One region of the Pseudarthrobacter sp. YAF2 genome, then DNA from elsewhere that is predicted to be linked to it. Evidence: riboswitches for the same ligand, from Rfam matches in the RefSeq annotation. Region 1 holds a riboswitch; the other holds the start of a gene.
What was found. Region 1 has a riboswitch for glycine ahead of cycA (D-serine/D-alanine/glycine transporter). Riboswitches for the same ligand answer to the same signal wherever they lie in the genome.

Region 1 (8,862 bases):
TTGTTCCGAGCGGGCGCCGTACGTTTCGGGGATCCGCACCCCTTTCCAGGACGAGAAGTCCAGCTGCCGCAGTTCATGCAGCGTCCGGTCCCCCACCGGGCCCGTCCCGTCCGAGGTCCGGTCCAGGTTGGCGTCGTGGAGCAGGACCACGTGCTGGTCCCGGGTCAGGTGGACATCGCACTCCACCCCGTCGGCCCCGTCAGCCAGGGCCTGCAGGTAGGCGGCGCGGGTATGTTCGGCATAGGTGCCGCTTGAGCCCCGGTGGGCGTAGACCAACGGCCGCTGCGGCACAGACTCGTCAGTTGTCATGCTCACACGGTAGCGGACCGGCTTCCGCCTTCGGGGCTAGGCTTGGCACATGCAGGTGAACTCTGAGGCAACTACCGGGCACGCCACGCAGGATGCACCAGCGGAGGCGACGCGGCAGGTGCCGCAGGGCACCCAGGCGGCAGGCGCCGTCGTCACCCGGGAGCCTGGTTCCGGTGACGCCGAAAAGGCGGCAGCGCTGCGGAAGATGAAGCTGCTGGCGCTGAGCCTGCTGATTGCCATGGCCGTGATTTTTGTCTTCGCGTTTGCCCTGCAGAAGGACTATCCGTGGCTGCAGTACGTTCGTGCGGCCGCCGAGGGCGGCATGGTGGGTGCGCTGGCCGACTGGTTCGCCGTGACCGCTTTGTTCAAGTACCCCATGGGCATCAAGATTCCGCACACCGCCATCATTCCCCGCCGGAAAGACCAGATCGGGGCCTCCCTGGGCGAGTTCGTGGAGACGAATTTCCTCTCCGAACAGGTGGTCCAGGACAAGCTGGCCAGCGTCAACATCGCCGGCCGTGCCGGCCAGTGGCTGGCCACGCCAGGTGGTGCGGAGCGGGTGGCCAAGGAGGGGGCCGCCGTGATCCGCGGCGCCTTCAAGGTCCTGAATGACGACGACGTCCAGGCAGTCATCGAGGGCATGGTGCGCAAGCATCTGCTCACCCCGCCGTGGGGGCCGCCGGTGGGCAGGCTCGCCGAGCGGATCTTCCATGACGGGCACCACCACACGCTGGTGGACCTGATGGTGGACCGCGCCGCAGACTGGGTGGACGACAACCACGAGACGGTCAGCCGCCTGGTGTCCGACCGCTCCCCCACGTGGGTGCCGCAGTTCGTTGACGGCCTGGTGGGCGACAAGGTGTACGTCGAGATCCTGAAGTTCGTCCGGGCCGTCCAGGCCGACCCCAACCACCAGGTGCGGCAGTCGATCGACAAGTACCTGAACGACCTCGCGCAGGACCTTCAGCACGACCCGGCCATGATCGCCCGCGCGGAGGACATCAAGGCGCAGGTCCTGGGGGACCCCGAGGTGCGCGAACTGGCGTCCCGCACGTGGGGCACCGTCAAGAATGCGCTGCTGGGGGCCGTGGACGATCCCCACAGCGAACTCACCATCAAGTTCAAGGCAGCCGTCCGGGACTTCGGGTCGCGGCTGGTCGAGGACCCAGAACTGGCGGGGAAGGTCAACGCCTGGATCGGCGACGCAGCGGGCTACCTGGTCAGGACCTATCGTTCGGACATCGCCGGCGTCATCACGGACACCGTGGCACGCTGGGATGCGGAGGAGACCTCGCAGAAGATCGAACTGCAAGTGGGCAAGGACCTGCAGTTCATCCGGATCAACGGGACGGTGGTGGGTTCCCTGGCAGGGCTGGCGATCTTCACGGTGGCGCAGCTGATCTTTGGGTAACGTTTTTCTGCGCTGCGCAAAGACGTACGACGGCGGCACGAGGCTGGGCGTGCGCGGCGCCTTGGCAGTAACCGACATTGCAGGACACGAGCAGGGTGCGTACGTCAGGAGTAGGCCGCAAGTCAGAATGTCGGTGCCTCGATGGATGATGTTTCCATGACGATCAGCGGCAGTAGTGGGGTGGCTTTGGAGGGTATCCATGCCTCTGTTGCTGCCCTTGATGTGCTGGATCGTGAGGACGCTTTACTGGCTGCGGGGGTTGGTGTTGGTGCCGGTGTTGACGTGCTGCAGCGGCGGTACGAGCTCCGGCTGGAACGGCTGGAGGTAACGTCCCGTTTGAAGGCACGGCTGGCCGCCGTAGAAGCCCGGGACGCGGTGGAGTGCGTTGGGTTGCAGCAGGCACTGCTTGCCCCGGACGCGCCGGTGCATGAGCGGACGTATGCCGAGATTTCTGCCGTAGAAGAGATCGCAGGGGTCCTGACCATCAGCTCTGGCGCTGCGGGCGCGTTCGTGGAGCAGTCCCGGCGGGTGTGCGCCCTGCCGCCGGTCCTGGCGGCTCTGTCTGCCGGGGACCTGTCTTGGCCGCACGCGAAAATTGTTGCTGACGAGACCGAAGGCCTTTCACCGGCCGGTGCCGGCGGGCTGGTGGCTCACTTCTTCGACCCCGACGCGCCGAACCCGGCCCGCGGCGCTGCGCCCGGTGAACTCGCGCCGTCCCGGTTCCGGGCCAAGGTCCGCGCCTGGCGGGAGCGCCACCATCCCGAGACATTGGCGAAGCGGCACGCGAAGGAGGTGGCGGACCGGCGGATGGACTACAGCCCGGACCGGGACGGCATGGCCTGGATCTCGCTCTGCCTTCCCGGCGACACCGCCTGCGCCATCTGGAACCGCACCACCGCCACCGCCCGCGGCCTCCAAGGCCCCACGGAAGAGCGGACGCTGTCCCAGCTCCGCGCCGACGTCGCAGCTTCGCTCCTCCTCGGTGCAGGAAACGCCACCACCGCTGACACCCGCAGTGCTCCGATTGAAGGAGCCGCCACGGAAATGGGCAAAGTCCCCACCCCGCGGGCCGATGTGCTGGTCATGGTGCCGGTGTTCTCCCTGCTCGGCATCACTGACGAACCCGCAGAACTGGACGGCCACGGCCCCATCCCAGCATCCATGGCACGCAAACTCGTCGCGGACGGGGCGGAGTCGTTCTTCCGGGTCCTGGTCGACCCCCGCGACGGGGCCCCCTTGGAGATCGGCCGCACCCGCTACCGGCTCCCCGAAACCATCAAACAGTGGATCCGGATGCGAGACGGAAAATGCACCTTCCCCGGCTGCAACAACCGCACCCCGGACAACGACACCGACCACCTCACCGCTTGGGAACACGGCGGTAGAACAGACGTCCGGAACCTGGGACAACTCTGCCCCAAACATCACCGGCTCAAACACGCCCGGCCATGGATCCCCGACCCCGCGACGGATAACCGCTCTCCGGGCTGGACCTCACCAACAGGCCGCCACTACAACCCCGAACACCCAGACCCCGAACCAACCCACTGGCCGGCGGGACTTTTCCCGATGCCCGCTGTAACCCAAGGTGTAGATCCCAGCCCGGAAGACCTCCCGCAGTGGGAACCGGACGACGACAAACTCATAGACCTCCACGACCTCTCACCCGAGGACCCGGTGTGGGCGGAGTTCTTCACCAAACCGTTCGCACTGTCCGGTTGACTCGGCCTGCCGTCCCGCGACAGGTCCCTACGCGAAGGACTCCAGTCCTACGCCTGCGGCCTCAAGTCCTGCCCTGATCCGGGCCGCCATTTCTACCGCGGCAGGGCTCCCGCCCTGAAGGCGCAGCGAATCCGGGCGGATCGAAACCACGGTTCCGTCCACGGCCACCACATCGCCTTGAGTTGCCAGGCGGACGGCGCGTTCGACGACCGCATCGACGTCGTGCAGGACCGCGTTCTCCTCCGAGAGTGGCACCAGGCTGCCGTCGCCGAGGTAGGCGCGGTCAGCGAAGGCCTCCGTAAACACCGGGTGACCGGCTTCCTTGGCCTGCTTCAACAGCTCCGAGCCAGAGAAGCCCAGGAAGGGAAGGCCGGGATCGTAGGCGTTGACTGCCGCGACCACCGCGGAGGCCTGCTCGGCGTCGTGGATCAATGCCTCATACAGGGCTCCGTGCGGCTTTACGTAGTCCACTGAGGCACCCACGGCGTGGGCCACGCCGTCGAGCGCGCCCAGCTGGTACAGCACGTCACCGAAGAGCTCGTCAAAGCTCATGTCCAGCGAGCGGCGGCCATAGCCGGCCAAATCGCGGTAGCCAAGGTGCGCCCCAACGGTGACGTCCAGGTCGTAGGCCGCCCGGCAGCTGTCAAGCATGGTGATGGGGTCACCGGCGTGGAGGCCGCAGGCCACGTTGGCGCTGGTGGCCAACTGGAACATCGCCGGATCGCCACCCGCGGTCCAGGAGCCGAATGATTGACCTACGTCAGCGTTGAGATCCAAGTGTGTTGCCTTCCAGCGTCAGGTTGTCCGGCGCGGCAGCGGCGGTCAGCTCGCCGGGAATGGTATCCGGCATCGGCCCAAACGCTTCGCGCGCGTTCTTGGCCACAGCGCGGCCCATCATGAGGTTACCGGCTCCGCCCACAACAGCCCCTATCCCGAATGGCAGGGCCCGGCCGAACAAGGCAGTGCCCTGGCGCTTCAGGAGGTTCTTCAGGAAGGCCGCCTGGACCCGCTTCCGGACGCTCCCGAAGCCCGGCACCACCATCGATCTGGAGAGGACGCTCCCCCAGGCGTTGCCGGCGCTGTTGCCGGCTGCCTGGCCGGTGAGCGTGCCCAGCAGGGCGGTACCCTCCTCACCGAGCATGATGGCCATGACCATGGTGCCGGCTTTTTCCGGATTGGTGAGGCGGATGCCGTGGAGCTCAGCCAGCGACGTTGCGTAAAGAGCTGTGGCCTCGAGGAAACCGACGGTGGCGGCCGCGGACAGTCCCAGCGAGGCGACAGTTCCAACACCAGGGACGACGGCGGTGGCACCCACCAGGGCGCCCCCGCCGGCCACGGCCCGAAGGTAGTCACGCTCTGCGATGTGCGCCAACTGGGCGGCGGTGGCCCGGGGATGCTTCTTCTGGAGCCTGCGGATATAGCCGACCACCAGGGGCCGCTGGATCTGCACTGCCTTCAGCAGCATGTTGTGGATACCGGGCTTGGGCTTGCCGTCGGCGTCGAACATTGCGCTGTGGGCGGTTTCCTGTGCGATGCGTACTGCGGGATTGCTGCGCCGGGCCATGGTCACCTTCATTCAAATCGACCTGCAGCGGTTGGGCTGCCGTGCTTTTCCATCCTATGCGGATGAACACTAAGCATGCTGAACTTTCGGGTCTGCGGCTCCCCGGCCGGTCGGCTGCGGCGGCAGGATGCAGCACCTGGACCTCACCGCCGCCGCTGCAACCCGCCGTCGGCCGTTATTTCCTGGCCTGCTGGACCTCGTGCTCTGCCGCCCCGGCGTCCTGGCCACCACTGCGCCCGGCCGCAGCGTTATCCGCGCGCAGCTCTGCCCGGAAGACCTCGAAGCGGGCAAGATGGGCGGGCCGGCGGCGCAGGATGGCCCATGCCACGCCAAGGACGACGAACCAGATGGGCGTTACCAGCAGTGCAACCAGCGTGTCGGGCTGGGTGGTCAGGGCCCACAGGACGAAAGCGAAGAACGCGTACACCACCCATACGGCGGGGATGCCACCGGGCATCTTGAACTTCGACGCCGCATGCAGGTGCGGCCGGCGGCGCCGGAAGGAGATGTAGCTGGCGAGGATGATCGACCAGACGAAGACGAAGCAGACGGCTGACACGGTGGTCACCATTTCAAAGGCCTTGCCAACGTCCTGGCCGGCATACATCAGTACGACGCCGGACAGCAGCAGGACGCAGGACAGGAACAGTGCGTTGCTGGGCACCTTCCTCGTGGAGAGGCGGCCGAACATGCCGGGGGCGTCGCCTTCCTGGGCCAGTCCGAAGACCATGCGGGAGGTGGAGTAGATGCCGGAGTTCGCGGAAGACATGGCCGAGGTGAGGACCACCAGGTTGACCACCGTGGCTGCGGCACCAAGGCCGGCCAGGGAGAACATGCCGATGAAGGGGCTGTGGCCTGCGGCGAACTGGGTCCACGGAGTGACGGCCATCAGGATGACCAGCGCGCCGACATAGAAGAGCAGCACGCGGACGGGGATGGCGTTAATGGCCCTGGGCAGCGTGCGTTCGGGGTTCTTGGCCTCGGCCGCGGTGGTGCCCACCAGTTCGATGCCCACGAAGGCGAACACGGCGATCTGGAATCCGGCCACGAAGCCCATGAACTCGTTGGGGAAGAACCCGCCGTGGCTCCACAGGTTGGTGAAGCTTGCAGTGCCCGCGTCGCTTTGGAAACCGGTGAAGATCATGAAGAGACCCACGATAATCAGGGCAGCGATGGCGACGATCTTGATGAGGGCGAACCAGAACTCGGTCTCACCGAAAGCCTTGACGGTGGCGAGGTTCAGCAGGAGCAGGATGGCAACGGTGGCCAGGCCCGGGATCCAGAGCGGCAGCGCCGGCCAGAGTTCCTTTGAGTAGCCGGCAATGGCGATGACGTCCGCGATTCCGGTGATCACCCAGCAGAACCAGTACGTCCAGCCGGTAAAGAAGCCTGCCCACGGTCCGAGGAGGTCAGCCGCGAAGTCACTGAAGGACTTGTAGTTCAGGTTGCTCAGCAGCAGTTCGCCCATGGACCGCATCACGAAGAAGAGCATGAAGCCGATGATCATGTACACGAAGATCACGGATGGTCCGGCCGCGGAGATGGTCTTGCCGGATCCCATGAACAGGCCGGTGCCGATCGCTCCGCCGATCGCGATGAGCTGGATGTGCCGGTTGGTGAGCTGCCGCTCCAGGTGGGGAGGCTCGCTGCGGGCTGCCGCAGTGCCGCCTTGGTTGCGGGCTGGTTCGCCGTTGGACGTGGGGGGATGAATCGCCATGAGGAACTCCATCGATAAAGCGGCCTTTTCGGGGCCGCAAAAGATTTGGTTCCTCCCCGCTCTGTAGTAAACCTGAGAGTTTCCGCAGCCCAGGGCCGCTTGCACCGTCGGTGAGCCAGGGACATGCCTGGCTGCTTTCCAGAGTTGCCTGTCCGCGGCGGTACGTGGGCCTGAGAGTTTCCTGGGGAGGATTTGCTCCTACGGCGCCTGTTGAATGTACCGGGCAGGGCTCTCCCGCCGCAGGTCGAAGGCATGTTCAGTTGGACGCCGCAGCCCTGGGGGCCGCGGCGGGTCATGCGATGGGATGGGCGCCGGCTGGTGTGCCGCTCCGGATACGTTGAGCCGGCCACCGGCGGCGCCAGTCCCGGGGTTCAGTGTGGTGTCCGTCACGATCGAAAGTCAAACTTGTCCCGACGCACGCGGGACGGAAGGGTGCCACGTTCCGGGTCCGCTCCCTGCGGCAGTCGCCCGATTTGCCACCGGCGGCTAATCCCGATACCTTGTGAGCCGAATCACCCACATTTGAATAAGCCTTTCGAGCTGTGACGGGAGAGTCCTCCCGGCGAAACACCGGGCAGGCGCCGTAGGAGCAAATCCTCCCCAGGAATCTCTCAGGCCCCCGTACCGTCATGGCGAGGCGACTCTGGAAAGCAACCAGGCTTGTGCTTGGTTCACCGACGGTGCAAGCGGTCCCCTGCCAAGAGCAGGCAACGCGGAATCTCTCAGGTCCAATACAGAGCGGGGAGGAACCCATCCCATGCCGTGCCATCCTTGGCCGGCCAGAACTGGAGTTCCTCATGACGATTCAATCGCATCCAACATCGTTTGTTGACCGCCATATCGGCGCACGCCGCCAGTCCGACGTCGACACCATGCTCAAAGCCGTGGGCTACGACAGCGTGGATGGCCTCGTTGACATCGCCGTTCCCGCGTCCATCCGCCAGGAAACTGCGCTCAAGCTGAGCGAAGCCCTTAGCGAGGTGGAGGTCCTTGCCGAGCTGCGCCGGATCGCCGGCAGGAACAAGACCGCAGTCCAGATGATCGGCCAGGGCTACTACGACACCGTGACCCCGCCGGTGATCCGCCGCAACATCCTGGAATCGCCGGCTTGGTACACCGCCTACACCCCGTACCAGCCGGAAATCTCGCAGGGCCGGCTCGAGGCACTGCTGAACTTCCAGACCATGGTGCAGGACCTTACGGCCCTCCCCGTGGCCAACGCCTCGCTGCTGGATGAGGCCACCGCCGTGGCCGAGGCCGTGCTGCTGATGCGCCGGGCCAACAAAAACAAGACGGCCAAAGACGGCAAGACCGTATTGGACGCCGACCTCCTCCCGCAGACCATCGCCATCGTCCTGGGCCGCGCCGAGGCCCTGGGCTTCGAGGTGGAAATCGCCGACCTCACGGGCGGCCTGCCCGACGGCGACATTAACGGCGTGGTCCTGCAGCAGCCCGGCGTCTCCGGCCGCGTCTGGGACCAATCCGCGGTCATCGCCGACGCCAAGGACCGCGGCGCCCTGGTCACGGTCGCAGCCGACCTGCTGGCCCTCACCCTCATCACCCCGCCGGGCGAGCAGGGCGCGGACATCGCCGTCGGCTCCACCCAGCGTCTTGGCGTGCCGTTGTTCTTTGGGGGGCCGCACGCCGCCTACATGGCCGTTCGCGACGGCATGGAACGCACGCTCCCCGGCCGCATCGTGGGCGTGTCCAAGGACAACGCCGGCGCGCCCGCCTACCGCCTGGCCCTGCAGACCCGCGAGCAGCACATCCGCCGCGAGAAGGCCACCTCCAACATCTGCACCGCGCAGGCACTGCTGGCCATCGTCTCCTCCTTCTACGCCGTCTACCACGGCCCCGACGGCCTGAAGGCGATCGCCGAAACCGTCCACAACAACGCAAGGGTCCTGGCTACCGCCCTCACGGCCATGGGCCGCGAACTGGTGTCCGACACCTTCTTCGACACCATCACCGTCCGCGTCCCCGGCAAAGCTGCCAAGGTGATCACGGCCGCCGAAGCACGCGGCATCAACCTGCGTTTCATCGACGCGGACACGGTGGGCGTCTCCGTTGATGAGACGACGACGGCGGCAACACTGTCGGCCGTCGCGGTCGCCTTTGGCGCCGGTCCGGTTGTGTCTG
Region 2 (8,862 bases), on a different contig from region 1:
TTCGCCACCTCCGCCGCAGCCTGGCTCACCGCCGGCGCCGCCCACCACACCGTGCTCTCCACCCAAGTTGGCATGGACGTCTTCGAGGACTTCGCCGAAATCGCCAAAACCGAACTCCTCACCATCGATGAAGGCACCACCATCCGCCAATTCAAGAAAGACCTGAACTGGAACGCCGCCTACTACAAACTCGCCGGCGGGATCTGATCCCGTGGCGCAGCCCAGCTCCCGGCCCCGGCGGTTGCCAAGGCTTGAGGACGTGGCGGGGCTGGCCGGGGTCTCGCACCAAACCGTCTCGCGGGTGGTCAACAACCACCCCAACGTCAGCACGGGGACACGGCACAAGGTGGAAGCGGCGATTGCCGAACTTGGCTACCGCCGCAACACTGCCGCCCGCAGCCTGGTCACCCGGCGCTCGCAAACCATCGGTGTCTTGGGCAGCGAGCTGTCGCAGTACGGCCCCGCCAACACCATGCTGGGAGTCGAACGGGCGGCGCGGGACGCAGGGTACTTTGTCAGCGTTGCTGCGCTGCGGGAAGTCACCAGGGACTCGATCCTGGACGCCGTCAGGCACTTCCTGGACCAATCGGTGGACGGAATAGTGGTGATTGTTCCGCACTTGGCCACGTTGGCGGCGCTGGCGGAATTGCCTATTGGCGTTCCGGTGGTGGCCGTTGGCTCCGACGGGAATGACGCTGTTGGCGGTGTCCGGGTGGACCAGCGCAAGGGAGCCGAACTGGCCGTCCGGCACCTCTTAGCGCAGGGCCACACCCGGATCGGGCACGTCGCGGGGCCGCAGGACTGGATTGACGCCGTGGCGCGGTCCGACGGCTGGCGCTCCACCCTGGCGGCCGCCGGGCTTGAGGCGGATCTTCTGATCGAGGGAGACTGGAGCGCCGGCAGCGGCTACGACATTGGCCGGCGGCTGGCGGCTGACCGGCGCGCCACCGCCCTCTTCGTGGGCAACGACCAGATGGCACTGGGGATCCTGCGTGCCTTGAACGAAGCAGGCCTGGACGTGCCGAAGGACGTTTCCCTGGTGGGCTTCGATGACCAACCCGAATCCGCGTACTTCAGCCCGCCGCTGACGGTGGTCCGGCAGGATTTCGAAGAACTGGGCAGGCGCTGTATGCAGATGATGCTCACGACGTTCGACGGCGCAGAGGGACCGCGGACTCTTGTGGTGCAGCCGGAACTGGTCCTGCGCAGCAGCACGGCGCCACCTGCCTGAAGAACCCCCTGAAGAATCCTCCTGGATTCGGCAACGGATTTAATCCGGGGGAGACCGGGGCGAAACGTGGCCACAACAATGCCTGCGTAGGTTTCAGGGATGACGGCTACCCTGCTTGCCCGGCTCCGCGACTGGGCCCTGGACACCTTTACCTGTGAATCCGAGTCCCAGGCCACCGCGGCGATGGCCGACGCCACCCGGTGGGGGTGGCTCCCGGCACTGAGCGGTGTGTCCGTCGGAGCCGACCAGGCCCGGTCGGAGCACGCCCGGACAGGCGCTGCTACCGGCGAAATGTCTGCTTGACCACACTATTGCGCCGGTAGCGGGATCATGGCCTAAACTGCTGCACTGAGGTGCCTGAAATGGCGCTGTGCAGCAACGAAAGTGAACACGCTAATGGCTACCGATTACGATGCTCCACGCAAGCAGGAAGAAGAGTCTCCCGCTGACTCCCTCGAGGCCCTCCAGGCGTCCCGGAGCGGCAACGCGCAGACCGCAGTCATCGATGTCGACGAGAACGACACCGCTGAAGGCATCGACCTCCCCGGCGCCGACCTGTCCAACGAGGAACTCACCGTCATTGTGGTTCCCGAGCAGTCCGACGAATTCACCTGTTCGTCCTGCTTCCTGGTCCGCCACCGGTCGCAGGTGGCCCGCGAAAAGGACGGCCTGAAGTACTGCCGCGACTGCGAGGGCTGACCCCTACCCGTTCTTTCCGGCGCCGGTTGCCCCTGTGGGGTGGCCGGCGCCGCGTTGTCTCACGCCGCCGTCGTTACCAAAATGCTCCCTCGTTTCCGGCTTCCAACGCTCCTACGCTGGAAGCATCCAATGGCTTTATTCCTGGCTGGCGCGGCAATGAAAAAATTCTCTGTTTGGCTCTCGGCCATCCTGCTGGCCGTGGGGGTGGGATTCGTGTCCTCGGGCCCGGCGTCCGCCGCCCCATACTGCGGCCTCACCTGGGGCTCGCTGGCGAAATCCGGCCAGGATACCGGTACGGCATCCGTCACGAACGTCAGGACGGGCCAGCACTACTGCTTCGACCGGCTGGTTGTGGACCTCAACGGGCCCGCCGTCTCCTACACAGTGCAGTACGTACCCCGGATCGAGCAGGAGGGCTCGGGGTCCGTCATTCCCGTCAGGGGCGGTGCACGCCTGCACATCAGCATCAAGGCCCCCTCCTACGACCAAAACGGGAACCCCACCTACACCCCCGGAAACACCACTGAACTGAGCAACGTTTCCGGGTACCAGACTTTCCGCCACGTGGTTTCCGCGGGAAGCTTCGAGGGCTACACAAGCCTGGGACTGGGCGTGCGGGCGCGCCTGCCGTTCCGTGTACTCACCTTGGATGGGCCGGGCTCCGGCTCCCGCTTGGTGGTGGACGTGGCGCACTACTGGTGACAACGAAAAAGGTGCCGTGCCCCGGGCGGGGCACGGCACCTTTCGTACTTACTGACCTATTCCGGGACCACCAGGGCGGGCGTGTCCTTCTTGAGCGTTTCGCCGCGGAAGAAGCCCGGGTGCGTGCGGGACACCACCAGCATGACGACGGCGCCCAGGGCCAGTATGCCGATGCCCAGGATGAACACCAGGCCCACACCGAAGACCTCCGAACCACTGCCGAACTCCGGCGCCAGGCTGTCCACGGCGGTCTGGACGAACACCACGAACAATCCCACCCCGCCCACTACAGGGCAGACCAACCGCAGCACGAAGTGGCGCATGCTGTTGAACAGGCTGTGGCGGAAGTACCAGGTGCAGGCCAGCGCCGTAAGGCCGTAGTAGAAGCAGATCATCAGGCCCAGGGCCAGGATGGTGTCATTCAGGACGTTTTCGCTGACCACATGCATCACCGCGTAGAACCCGGCGGACAGGATTCCGGCGGCAATGGTGGCGTAGCCCGGCGTCGCGAACTTCCTGCTGATCCGGCTGAACGGTTCCGGCAGGGCGCCGTAGTGCGCCATGGCCAGCAGGCTCCGGGACGGCGACATGAACGTGGACTGCAGTGAAGCCGCGGAGCTGGACAGCACGGCGAGGGACATCAGGATGGCGAAGGGGCCCATGATGGGGGAGGCCAGGGCCGTGAAGATGTTCTCTTGGTTGTCCGCGTTGTTCAGGCCGTTGCCGGTATCCCCGACGCCGGCGAACATCATGGTGGCGATGCTGACCAGGAGGTAGATGGCCAGGACGATCACGGCGGTGAGGGTGCCGGCCAGTCCGGCAGTCTTCTGGCCGTTCGCTGTTTCCTCGTTGACCGTGAGGCACACATCCCAGCCCCAGTACACGAAGATTGACAGCGAGATGCCGGCGGCAATCTGGCCGAACGTCTCGATCTTGGTGACGTCGAACCAGTCCCAGCTGAACGGGATTGCCGTTTCGGACGTGGACCAGTTGGCGAAGGCCATGGCAACGAACAGGCCCAGGACCAACAGCTGGAATCCCACCAGGCTGTATTGCACCACTTTGGTGGTGTGCAGGCCGCGGTAGCTCACCCAGACTGCCAGCGCCACGAACACGAAGCAGGTAATGACGTTCAGCGCCTTGTTGTCCGCGAGGCCTGCCAGCTCGGGGGAGCCTGCGACCTGGGACAGGAAGAGATAGAAGAAATCGACGGCGACGCCGGCCAGGTTGGACAGCACGACGATGTTGGCGGCCAGCAGGCCCCAACCGCCCATCCAGCCGATCCAGGGGCCGAACGCTTTGGTGACCCAGGTAAAGGTGGTGCCGCTGTCCGGGGAATCGGCGTTGAGTTCCCGGTAGGCGAGCGAGACCAGGATCATGGGGATGAAACCGATCAGGAAGATGACTGGCAGCTGGAGCCCGGCTTCGTTGACGGTGGGTCCAAGCGCGCTGGTAAGCGTGTAAGCGGGGGCGATGGTTGAAATGCCCAGGACGACGACGGCGAGGAGCCCGAGCTGGCCGCCCTTGAGTCCCTTGGCGCTGATGCCGTCCGCGGACGGCGCATGGGCATGGGGACCGGATTTTGAGGTACTGGTGCGGATTGTCTCTGTCATGGCACCACTTTCTGGAAGGCCGTGAGACGGAGGTCACTATATGAATGGCGTTCATTTAGTATGAGGGTGCCGGCCCTGTGATGCAAGACGCAATATGAATCACGTTCGTTTATGACTGATCTCCATAATTAGTAAGCTCACTGAGAAATTTCCGGATTGCCCACCGCAGGGCCGTCCGTCGCTGGTAGCGTCGGCCTTACTGGACCAATCGAGGAGGATGCATGAAAGCTTCACCGACCCTGACCAACAACCTGCAGGCTGTCCTGGCGGACCTGATCGAACTGCACATCCAGGGCAAGCAGGCGCACTGGAACATTGTGGGAACCAATTTCCGCGACCTCCACCTGCAGCTCGACGAAATCGTCGACGCGGCCCGTCAGTTCGCCGACGACACGGCCGAACGCATGCGCGCCCTGCACGCCCTGCCGGATGGCCGCAGCGCCACCGTTGCCGAATCCACCAGTCTGGCCCAGTTCCCCGAGGGGCTGATCAGCACCAAGGACGCTATTGACCGGATCGTGGCCGCCCTCGAAGCTGCCGTGGGCACCATGCGGAAAGTCCATGACGAGGTGGATGAGGAAGACCCCACCTCCGCGGATCTCCTGCACGAGTTCATCGCCCGGCTGGAGCAGTTCGCCTGGATGGTGCAGGCCGAAAACATGAAGCCCACGGCCAGCGTCACTGCCGCGGACTCCAAGTAAGCCACGCGTCCCGCAGTTGGACGTGTGGGCGCCCGGTACCGGAACTGATCCGGTACCGGGCAATTTTTTTGCCTTCGTTGGGTCAGGCGGCCTTCGGCACCTTGCGGAGGACGACGGCGGCCAGGACTGCCGCCGTCGCCATCAGCACCAGCCCAATCGCCGCCGTGATGTGCACGCCGGAATCGAACGCAGCGGCGGCGGCATCCCGGACGGCGTCGGCCAGCGGGCCGGGCAGGACGGCGGCCGCTTCCATGGCGCCGGCCAGCGTTTCCCCGGCATTGTGCAGCGAAGTCCCCGGGAGCATGGCGTCCAATCCGGCCGGGAGGTGCAGGTTGTGCTGGTAGGAGGCAGTCAGGATGGATCCCAAGACGGCCGTACCCAGCAATGAGCCCACCTCGTAGCCTGTTTCGGAAATGGCGGCAGCGGCACCGGATTTTTCCGGCGGAGCGGATCCCAGGATGAGGTCGTTCGAAATGGTTTCCGCCGTCCCCACGCCCAGCGCCAGGATCAGCAGCGCCGCCAGCAGCAGTGCGGGGCCGCCGTCGTGGTTGCCGAACGTCACCAGGCTGTAGCCCGTAGCGCTGAAAGCCAGGCCGGCACCCACCACATACCCCGGCCGCACTTTGCGGACCAGCGGCACCACCACCAAGCCGGCAACCACTGTGGCCGCGAGTGCCGGAATCATTGCCACGCCCGCGGCGGACGGGGTCAGGCCCTCAAGGAGCTGGAGATGCTGGGCAAGGAACAGGATGAAACCATTGAAGGAAAACAGGGCCAGGATGTTGGCACTGATGGCCATGCTGAACACCCGGTTCCGGAACAGCGACATATCCAGCAGGGGGTGTTCCAGGCGGTGCTGGCGCCGCACGAACACTACGCCCATCGCCAGGCCGAAAGCCATGCTGCCGAGGCCGGCCGGGCCTGGCCCCTCGGTGGCAATGTCCTTGATGCCGTAGACCGTGGGAACCATCACCAGCATGGACAAAAGGATGCTCGGGACATCCACTCTCCCCGGCGACGGGTCCTTGGATTCCGGGATCAAGATCCGCCCGAGCGCCAGCAGGGGAAGCATGAGCGGCACCGCCACCAGGAAAATGGCGCCCCACCAGAAGTGCTCCACCAGCCAGCCCCCGAAGATCGGCCCCAGAGCGGCTCCACCCGAAAAACCTGCCGCCCAGATGGCGATGGCCATCCGCCGGCGGTTGGGCTCCGGGAAGATGTTGCGGATCAGCGACAACGTGGATGGCATCAGCATCGCCCCGAAGAAACCCAGTGCTGCCCGTCCGGCGATCAGCCACTCCGCGGTGGGCGCAAAAGCCGTCGCGGCGGACAGGCCGGCAAAGCCCATGCTGCCGATGATCAGCAGCCGGCGCCGCCCGATCCTGTCGCCAAGGCTTCCCATCGACACCAGGAGTCCGGCCAATACCAGCGGATAGGCGTCAATAATCCACAGCAGGTGTACGCCGGAGGGTTCCAGGGCGCGGGTGATGGCCGGCAAGGCGAACGTCAGGGCGGTGTTGTCCACGGCGACGAGCAGCACTGGGAACATGAGGAGCCCCAGCGCGAGCCAGTCGCGCCGCGGGGAGCGTGTGGCTGGCCCGCTGGCGGGTGCGGGCGCCAGGGTTGAGGGGGAAGTCGTCATGGAATAACTATACCGTCCAGACGGTATAGTTTGAAATGCGGCGATTTCCCGTTTCTCCGCCGCCGCGGGGCATGATGGGAAGCATGCCTCGACAGCCAGTAGCCCGTGATGCGGTCCTTGACGCCTTCGAAACCCTGCTGATCGACGTGGGGGAGCGGGCGGCCACGCTTGATGCAGTCGCCAAGAAGGCCGGCGTATCCAAGGGTGGCCTGCTCTACCACTTCCCCAACAAGGAAGCGCTCATTGAGGTGCTGCTGGACCGGTTGGACGGGCTGGCCAAGGAGGACGCCGATGCCATGGCCGCGGCCGGCGAGGGGGCGGCTGCCTACTTCATTCGGTCCTCCGTGTGGGCGGACACTCCGCTGGACCGGGCCATCGTCGCCGCCACCAGGCTTGCGGAGGTGGCGCACCAGGAAACGCGGCGGCGTTTCGCAGCTATCCAGCAGCGGTGGCTGGATGAGATCGCGGCCGATGTGGGGCCGGGGCTGGCTAAGGCGGTCCTCTACATGGGGGACGGGCTGTATTTCAATGCCATGCTGTCCGTCGGCCCGGCGCCGCAAGGGGGAGCGGACGCTGACGTGGCGGAACTCCTGGCAGCTCTGGAGCGGCTCCGCAGGTAGCCTTCGCCATTTGCCGGGAAGGGTTGCGGCATAGGACAATGGAATGTTGTGAGGGCTGTCACCGGCCCGAATGATCCAGTACATGACTGGTCCAACAAGTGAATAGCCTTTGATCTGCGGCGGGAGAGTTCTGCCGGTGTACAGGCAGGCGCCGTAGGAGCAAATCCTCCCCAGGAATCTCGCAGGCCCCCGTACCGCCGCGGCGAGGCACCTCTGGAAAGCAGCAGGCGGTTCTCCTGTCCCGATTGGGGCGCGGAGCTGCTGTGCTCACCGACGGTGCAAGCGGGTCCTGCCAGGCAGGAACCGCGGAAACTCTCAGGTCCAATACAGAGCGGGGAGGAACCCGACTAGCTGTGGCGTACCCTGCGCCGCCTGAGTAAATGGAGTTCCTTCGTGCCGGTTAGCCCAGCCTCCACCACCTTCGTAGACCGCCATATTGGCGCGCGCCGCCAGGCCGACGTCGACACCATGCTCAAAGCCGTTGGCTACGACACTGTCGACTCCCTGGTTGACACCGCCGTTCCTAAAGTCATCCGCCAGGAAACCGCCCTTCGCCTGCAGGACGCCCTCAGCGAAGTGGAAGTCCTCACCGAACTCCGGAAGCTGGCCGCAAAGAACAAAACGGCCGTGCAACTGATCGGACAGGGCTACTACGACACCGTCACGCCGCCGGTGATCCGCCGGAACATCCTGGAATCGCCGGCTTGGTACACCGCCTACACCCCGTACCAGCCTGAGATCTCGCAGGGCCGGCTCGAGGCACTGCTGAATTTCCAGACCATGGTCCAGGACCTGGTGGGACTGCCCATCGCCAACGCCTCGCTGCTGGATGAAGCCACCGCCGTGGCGGAAGCCGTGCTGCTGATGCGCCGGTCCAACAAGGCCAAGCCCGCCGCCGACGGCAAGACCGTCCTGGACATCGACGTGCTGCCGCAGACCATTGCCATCGTCCAGGGCCGGGCCGAGGCGCTCGGCTTCGAGGTCGAGGTTGCGGACCTGTCCCAAGGCCTGCCCGAGGGCGACATTAACGGCATCGTGCTGCAGCAGCCCGGCGTTTCGGGCCGGGTCTGGGACCAGTCCGGCGTCATCGCAGCCGCCAAGGAGCGCGGCGCTCTGGTCACCGTTGCCGCGGATCTGCTGGCGCTGACCCTGATCACGCCTCCGGGCGAGCAGGGCGCGGACATTGCGGTCGGTTCCGCCCAGCGTTTTGGCGTGCCGTTGTTCTTCGGCGGCCCGCATGCCGCGTATATGGCTGTCCGCAAGGGCCTGGAGCGGTCGCTGCCCGGCCGTCTGGTGGGCGTGTCCAAGGATGACGCCGGTGTTCCCGCCTACCGCCTGGCGCTGCAGACCCGTGAGCAGCACATCCGCCGCGAAAAAGCGACGTCCAACATCTGCACCGCGCAGGCGCTGCTGGCCATCGTCGCCTCCATGTACGCCGTCTACCACGGCCCGGACGGCCTGAAGGCGATCGCCGAAACGGCCCACGGCCACGCCCGCAGCCTGGCTGCCTCGCTTGCTGCTGCGGGAGTCAAGGTCCTGCACCAGAGCTTCTTCGACACCCTGACTGTGCGGGTCCCCGGACGCGCGGCCGCCATCATGGCCGACGCCGAGGCACGCAGCATCAACCTGCGCCTCATCGACGCCGACACGGTGG

Region 2: it holds a riboswitch for glycine, as region 1 does, so the genes downstream of both, AB4Y79_RS21030 (glycine dehydrogenase (aminomethyl-transferring)) here and cycA (D-serine/D-alanine/glycine transporter) in region 1, are expected to answer to the same signal.

What each region holds. Positions count from the first base shown of each region.
Region 1 covers NZ_JBFRDA010000015.1:326-9,187, reverse strand. The annotation lists gene AB4Y79_RS15900 (glycerophosphodiester phosphodiesterase) at 1-309, opposite strand, end outside; gene AB4Y79_RS15895 (DUF445 domain-containing protein) at 515-1,720, shown strand; gene AB4Y79_RS15890 (HNH endonuclease signature motif containing protein) at 1,877-3,442, shown strand; gene AB4Y79_RS15885 (LamB/YcsF family protein) at 3,470-4,219, opposite strand; gene AB4Y79_RS15880 (hypothetical protein) at 4,203-5,006, opposite strand; gene cycA (D-serine/D-alanine/glycine transporter) at 5,182-6,723, opposite strand; glycine riboswitch at 6,775-6,871, opposite strand; glycine riboswitch at 6,872-6,970, opposite strand; glycine riboswitch at 7,260-7,360, shown strand; partial or broken gene AB4Y79_RS15870 (glycine dehydrogenase (aminomethyl-transferring)) at 7,521-8,862, shown strand, end outside.
Region 2 covers NZ_JBFRDA010000029.1:23,992-32,853, forward strand. The annotation lists gene araA (L-arabinose isomerase) at 1-207, shown strand, start outside; gene AB4Y79_RS20990 (LacI family DNA-binding transcriptional regulator) at 212-1,231, shown strand; gene AB4Y79_RS20995 (hypothetical protein) at 1,331-1,534, shown strand; gene AB4Y79_RS21000 (DUF4193 domain-containing protein) at 1,628-1,930, shown strand; gene AB4Y79_RS21005 (AMIN-like domain-containing (lipo)protein) at 2,087-2,632, shown strand; gene AB4Y79_RS21010 (APC family permease) at 2,689-4,245, opposite strand; gene AB4Y79_RS21015 (Dps family protein) at 4,467-4,946, shown strand; gene AB4Y79_RS21020 (MFS transporter) at 5,029-6,588, opposite strand; gene AB4Y79_RS21025 (TetR/AcrR family transcriptional regulator) at 6,672-7,208, shown strand; glycine riboswitch at 7,319-7,415, shown strand; partial or broken gene AB4Y79_RS21030 (glycine dehydrogenase (aminomethyl-transferring)) at 7,602-8,862, shown strand, end outside.